2 regions of the Streptomyces sp. NPDC015127 genome follow, and region 2 is predicted to be linked to the other one. Evidence: predicted binding sites of a transcription regulator. Region 2 holds the regulator's gene; the other holds the start of a gene.

Region 1 (3,411 bases), on a different contig from region 2:
GGGATCCCGGCCACGGGCGAACAGTGCACGATCACCGGCACGACGGTCTTCCGCTTCGAGGGCGGGAAGATCAAGGAAGGCTGGTGGCACTTCGACCTGATGAAGCTGATGCGGCAGCTCGGCGCGATGTGACCGAACGGCCCCGAGAGACGGAGAAGGCCCCCGTCCCCCGCTGACAGCGGGGGACGGGGGCCTTCTGCTCAGGCGTCTCGGACGCCCTGAGGCTCGTACGGCCGTGAGGCGCGTACGTCAGTGGCTGTGGCCGTGACCGTGGCCGTGGCCCGCCTCGGCCTCCTCCTCGGCCGGCTTCTCGACGACCAGGGTCTCGGTCGTGAGCAGCAGGGAGGCGATGGAGGCGGCGTTCTCCAGGGCGGAGCGCGTGACCTTGACCGGGTCGATGACGCCGGCCTTCACCAGGTCGCCGTACTCGCCGGTGGCGGCGTTGAAGCCCTGCCCGGCCTCGAGCTCCGCGACCTTCGAGGTGATGACGTAGCCCTCGAGGCCGGCGTTCTCCGCGATCCAGCGGAGCGGCTCGACGGCGGCGCGGCGGACGACGGCGACACCGGTGGCCTCGTCGCCCTGCTTGCCCAGGTTGCCCTCGAGCACCTTCACGGCGTGGACGAGCGCGGAGCCACCACCGGAGACGATGCCCTCCTCGACCGCGGCGCGGGTCGCGGAGATGGCGTCCTCCAGACGGTGCTTCTTCTCCTTCAGCTCCACCTCGGTGGCGGCGCCGACCTTGATCACGCACACGCCGCCGGCCAGCTTCGCGAGGCGCTCCTGGAGCTTCTCGCGGTCCCAGTCGGAGTCCGTGGTCTCGATCTCGGCCTTGATCTGGTTGATCCGGCCCTGCACGTCCTCGGAGTTGCCGCCACCGTCGACGATCGTGGTGTCGTCCTTGGTGATGGTGACGCGGCGGGCCGTGCCCAGCACGTCCAGACCGGCCTGGTCGAGCTTGAGGCCGACCTCCTCGGCGATGACGGTGGCACCGGTGAGGGTGGCCATGTCGCCGAGCATCGCCTTGCGGCGGTCGCCGAAGCCGGGGGCCTTGACGGCCACCGCGTTGAAGGTGCCGCGGATCTTGTTGACGACGAGCGTCGACAGGGCCTCGCCCTCGACGTCCTCGGCGATGATCAGCAGCGGCTTGGAGCCACCCGCCTGGATGACCTTCTCCAGCAGCGGGAGCAGGTCCTGGATGGAGGAGATCTTGCCCTGGTGGATCAGGATGTACGGGTCGTCGAGGACGGCCTCCATACGCTCCTGGTCGGTCACCATGTACGGGGACAGGTAGCCCTTGTCGAAGGCCATGCCCTCGGTGAAGTCGAGCTCCAGGCCGAAGGTGTTGGACTCCTCGACGGTGATGACACCGTCCTTGCCGACCTTGTCCATCGCCTCGGCGATGAGCTCGCCGACCTGCTGGTCCTGCGCGGAGAGCGCGGCCACGGCGGCGATGTCGGTCTTGTCCTCGATCGGGCGGGCGGTCGCGAGGAGCTCGTCGGACACGGCCTTGACCGCGGCGTCGATGCCCTTCTTCAGGGCGGCCGGGGAGGCACCCGCGGCGACGTTGCGCAGACCCTCGCGGACCAGGGCCTGGGCCAGCACGGTGGCGGTGGTCGTACCGTCACCCGCGATGTCGTTGGTCTTGGTCGCCACCTCCTTCACCAGCTGGGCACCCAGGTTCTCGTACGGGTCCTCGACCTCGACCTCGCGGGCGATGGTGACACCGTCGTTGGTGATGGTGGGCGCGCCAAACTTCTTGTCGATGACGACGTTGCGGCCGCGGGGGCCGATCGTCACCTTGACCGTGTCGGCAAGCTTGTTGACGCCGCGCTCGAGGGCGCGACGGGCGTCCTCGTCGAACTTCAGGATCTTCGCCATGGGAGCGATTCAGCCCTCTCGGAAATCGTGTTCAAAAGAACCGCGCCCCTCGCCGCCCGGCGTCAGCGGGGTGGCCAGGGGCGCAGCTCAAGGCAATTCTGCCGGGTGAAGCAGGAATTACTTCTCGACGATCGCGAGCACGTCGCGGGCCGAGAGGACGAGGTACTCCTCGCCGCTGTACTTCACTTCGGTGCCGCCGTACTTGCTGTACAGCACGACATCGCCGACGTTCACGTCGAGCGGAAGACGCTCGCCGTTCTCGAAGCGGCCCGGGCCCACGGCCAGGACGACGCCCTCCTGGGGCTTCTCCTTGGCGGTGTCCGGGATAACCAGGCCAGAAGCCGTGGTCTGCTCGGCGTCGAGCGGCTGGACCACAATGCGGTCCTCGAGCGGCTTGATGGCAACCTTGGAGCTGGTGGTCGTCACGATCCGACCTCCCCCTTCGGAGATCTCACGGGGTTAACTGATCTGAGGTGGCGACCAGGTGGATCCGTCGTCGCGGGTGCCGGACCTGCCCGTCGCTGTGTTGGCACTCTCCAATGGGGAGTGCCAGGAGCGAGACTATGACCGGGATTAGCACTCGGTCAAGCGGAGTGCCAACACGGCGCCGCGTGGCGGCCCCGCGCCCGGGCGGGGAGCGGGTGCGCGCGGCTCACACGTAGTCCTCCAGCTTCGCCACGGCGTACCCCTTCGCGGTCACCGTCCGCATCACCCGGCGGATCATGTCCGCCATCGTGCCCTTCCATTCCCCGCGGCCCCTGAAGTGGGTGAGGATGATGTCGCCGGGGTGCAGGTCCCGGTCCCACTCACGCCATTCCATGTGGTCGGGGAACGCCTCGGACGCCCACAGCGGCACGGCCTCGATCCCGCAGGACTTCGCGACGCGCAGCGTGTCCTTGTTGTAGTTGCCGTACGGCGGGCGGAACAGCCGGGGGCGCGTGCCGTACCGCTTCTGGAGCTTGTCCTGCTGACCGCAGATCTCCCGCTTCTGGGCGGAGTACGACAGGCCGGGCAGGTAGCGGTGGTTGAGGGTGTGGTTGTGCAGGGCGACGCCGCGGTCCCGCATCTTCTCGAAGTACGCGTAGTCGTCATCGATCACGTAGTCGCTGAGGAAGGCGCTGTACGGGATCTGCAGTTCGGACATCATCCGCAGCAGTTCCGGGTCCTTCTCCGCGCCGTCGTCGATCGTCAGGAAGACGATCTTCTCCTTGGTCGGGACCGCGGTGAAGACCGGCGGCAGACCGTCGCCGCCCTCGACCTCGAAGCCCTTGCGGGTGGTGATCCTCGGCTTGTCGGCGGGCGGTGGGGGCGCGGCGAGCGGGGTCTGCTTCAGCCCCCACTTCTTCGCGGCCGCGGCGCGCGCGGCCTGGGCCCGCTTGACCTTCTCGACGTACCCGGACAGGGCACCGGCCGGGCCCGCCGCCTTCTTCCGGGCCTCGGGGCCCTGCTGGGCCGGCTGCCCGGAAGCGGACTTCGCCGGGCGGGCGCCCTGCCCGTCCCCGGCGGCACAGCCGGAGCCGACGGCTGCCACGA
Region 2 (3,411 bases):
GACGGCCGCCGGGTCGGCGGTGGCGGGCTGCGGCATGAACAGGTTGACGCCGAAGGGCCGCGCCGTGAGGCCGCGGATCTGTTTGATCTCGTGGTACATGCCGTCCGCCGTCTTGTACCCGGCGGCGAGGAATCCGAGCCCGCCCGCGTCCGACACGGCGGCGGCGAGCTCCGGGCAGGACGCACCGCCGGCCATGGGGGCCTGCACGATCGGATGACGGCAAAGATCGGTCAGCGCGGAGGACATGTAGGCATCGTGCCACGTCCCCGCGGCGGGGCCGAATCCCCCGTTCCGGGGGGTTGCGCTGCGCCTGCGGCGGGCGTTTCCCCTACCCGCCCCTTCCCGAAACCGGGGCAAGCCCCGGACCCCGTACCGCGCTTCGCACGGTGTCCTCAAACGCCGGACGGGCTGCAATGCAGCCCCGCCAGCGTTTGAGGCGGTACGGGGTTCGGGGGCGGAGCCCCCGGTTATGGGAAGGGGCGGGGTGGGGGAACACGCCCCGCGCAGCGGACCCCCGCCGCTAGCCCTCACGGGCTACCGCCCGTTGAACGCGTCCTTCAGGCGCGAGAACAGCCCCTGCTGCCCCGGCTGGAACTGACCCGTCGGCCGCTCCTCGCCGCGCAGCTTCGCCAGGTCCCGCAGCAGCCGCTCCTGCTCCGGGTCGAGCTTCGTCGGCGTCGTCACCTCGACGTGGACGATCAGGTCGCCCCGGCCGCCGCCTCGCAGGTGCGTGATGCCGCGCCCGTGCAGCGGGATCGACTGGCCGGACTGGGTACCGGGCCGGATGTCGACCTCCTCCATGCCGTCGAGCGTCTCCAGCGGGCACTTCGTGCCCAGCGCCGCCGCCGTCATGGGGATTGTCACCGTGCAGTGCAGGTCGTCGCCGCGCCGCTGGAAGACCGGGTGGGCGATCTCGTGGATCTCGACGTACAGGTCGCCGGCGGGGCCGCCGCCGGGGCCGACCTCGCCCTCGCCCGCGAGCTGGATACGCGTGCCGTTGTCGACACCGGCGGGGATCTTCACGGTCAGCGTGCGGCGCGAACGGATGCGGCCGTCGCCGGCGCACTCCGGGCACGGGGTCGGCACGACGGTGCCGAAGCCCTGGCACTGCGGGCACGGGCGGGACGTCATGACCTGGCCCAGGAAGGACCGCGTCACCTGCGAGACCTCGCCGCGGCCACGGCACATGTCACAGGTCTGCGCGGAGGTGCCGGGCGCCGCGCCCTCGCCGGAGCACGTCGTGCACACCACGGCCGTGTCGACCTGGATGTCCTTCGTCGTGCCGAAGGCCGCCTCGCTGAGCTCGACCTCCAGGCGGATCATCGCATCCTGGCCGCGCCGCGTCCGCGAACGGGGCCCGCGCTGCGACGCCGTGCCGAAGAAGGCGTCCATGATGTCGGAGAAGTTGCCGAAGCCGCCCGCACCGAAGCCGCCCGCGGCACCGGCGCCGGCCTGGGACAGCGGGTCGCCGCCGAGGTCGTAGACCTGCTTCTTCTGCGGGTCCGAGAGCACCTCGTACGCCGCGTTGATCTCCTTGAAGCGCTCCTGCGTCTTCGGGTCCGGATTCACATCCGGGTGGAGTTCGCGCGCGAGGCGGCGGAAGGCCTTCTTGATCTCGTCCTGCGATGCGTCGCGGCGCACGCCGAGTACGGCGTAGTAGTCCGTGGCCACTTACGACTCCGCCAGGATCTGTCCGACGTAACGTGCCACTGCGCGTACCGCTCCCATCGTTCCGGGGTAGTCCATGCGGGTCGGTCCGACCACGCCGAGTTTGGCGACTGCCTCGCCGCCCGAACCGTAGCCGACCGAGACGACGGACGTGGAGTTGAGTCCCTCGTGGGCATTCTCATGCCCGATCCGCACGGTCACGCCCGATTCCTTGGCCTCGCCGAGCAGCTTGAGCAGCACGACGTGCTCCTCCAGCGCCTCCAGCACCGGCCTGATCGTCAAGGGGAAGTCGTGTCCGAAGCGGGTGAGATTGGCGGTCCCGCCGATCATCAGCCGCTCCTCGGTCTCCTCGACCAGTGTCTCCAGAAGGGTCGCGAGCACCGTGGAGACCGTGCCGCGGTCCTCCGCCTCGAACGAGTCCGGCAGGTCCTGCACCAGCTGCGGCACGTCCGCGAAGCGGCGGCCGACGACGCGGCTGTTGAGCCGGGCCCGCAGGTCGGCCAGCGAGGTCTCGCCGAACGGCGCGGGGCAGTCGACCATCCGCTGCTCGACACGGCCGGTGTCCGTGATCAGCACGAGCATCAGCCGGGCGGGCGCGAGCGACAGCAGCTCCACGTGCCGGACCGTCGAGCGGGTCAGCGAGGGGTACTGGACGACGGCGACCTGCCGGGTCAGCTGTGCGAGCAGTCGGACGGTGCGGCCCACGACGTCGTCGAGGTCGACGGCTCCGTCCAGGAAGTTCTGGATGGCGCGGCGCTCGGGCGACGACAGCGGCTTGACGCCTGCCAGCTTGTCGACGAACAGCCGGTACCCCTTGTCCGTGGGGATACGGCCGGCGCTGGTGTGGGGCTGGGCGATGTAGCCCTCCTCCTCCAGCACGGCCATGTCGTTGCGGACGGTGGCCGGGGAGACGCCGAGCTTGTGGCGCTCGGTCAGCGCCTTGGAGCCGACGGGCTCCTCGGTGCCGACGTAGTCCTGGACGATGGCGCGCAGGACTTCGAGTCTGCGTTCGCTGAGCATCGCGCGCACCTCCAGCTGCCGGTCCTGGTGTGTCCTGGCACTCGATACGGCCGAGTGCCAGCTTCCCCCGGCCAGTGTACGGCGGCGGGGTACGCCCCTAGCAAGGGCGGCCGACCACGCTACCGCGAGACCTGTGCTGGTCGTTGCGGATAGCGTCGCCGTATGGACGTCGCTTGGGAAGACTTCGGGTGGGAACGGCTGGCGGACGGAGTCGGCCGGCGCAGGATGCCGGCCTGGGACGCGACCGTCGGCCTGGTGCTGGGCGAGGACCACGTCCTGCTGTACGACACGGGCGCGACGATCCGCGAGGGCGCCGAGATCCGGTCCCAGGCGCAGGCGCTGGCGGGCGGGCGCCGCGTGACGTACATCGCACTGAGTCACCCGCACTTCGATCATGTCCTGGGCACGGCGGCGTTCGCGGGTGCGGAGATCTACGGGGCGGTCGGCGTGGACGCCCTGCTGAAGAGGGAACGGGACGCGATCCGCGCCGACGCCGTACGGCACGGGGTGCCCGCTGCCTCGGCCGCGGAGGCAGCCGATCTGCTGGTGGTGCCGCACCACCTGGTGAGCGGGGAGTGCACGCTCGACCTGGGCGGCCGCCGGGTCCTGCTGGCCAACGTCGGCCCCGGCCACTCGGGCCACGACCTGGCGCTGTTCGTGCCCGGCGAGCCGGAGGTCGTCTTCTGCGGCGACCTGGTGGAGGAGTCGGGCGAACCGCAGGCG

Evidence for each region. The regulator HrcA, encoded in region 2, represses chaperone genes, less so after heat shock. The targets are predictions, from matches to a motif close to TTNGCACTCNGNNNNNCNGAGTGCNAA.
Region 1: the regulator HrcA is predicted to act here: its motif matches at 1,888-1,914, upstream of groL (chaperonin GroEL).

The regions. Positions count from the first base shown of each region.
Region 1 is NZ_JBIBVE010000003.1:118,053-121,463, reverse strand. Features, by position in the region: gene ACF08N_RS06880 (ester cyclase) at 1-132, shown strand, start outside; gene groL (chaperonin GroEL) at 250-1,878, opposite strand; gene groES (co-chaperone GroES) at 1,996-2,304, opposite strand; gene ACF08N_RS06865 (polysaccharide deacetylase family protein) at 2,531-3,411, opposite strand, start outside.
Region 2 is NZ_JBIBVE010000004.1:24,508-27,918, forward strand. Features, by position in the region: gene ACF08N_RS09090 (nitronate monooxygenase) at 1-246, opposite strand, end outside; gene dnaJ (molecular chaperone DnaJ) at 535-1,671, opposite strand; gene hrcA (heat-inducible transcriptional repressor HrcA) at 1,672-2,688, opposite strand; gene ACF08N_RS09105 (MBL fold metallo-hydrolase) at 2,851-3,411, shown strand, end outside.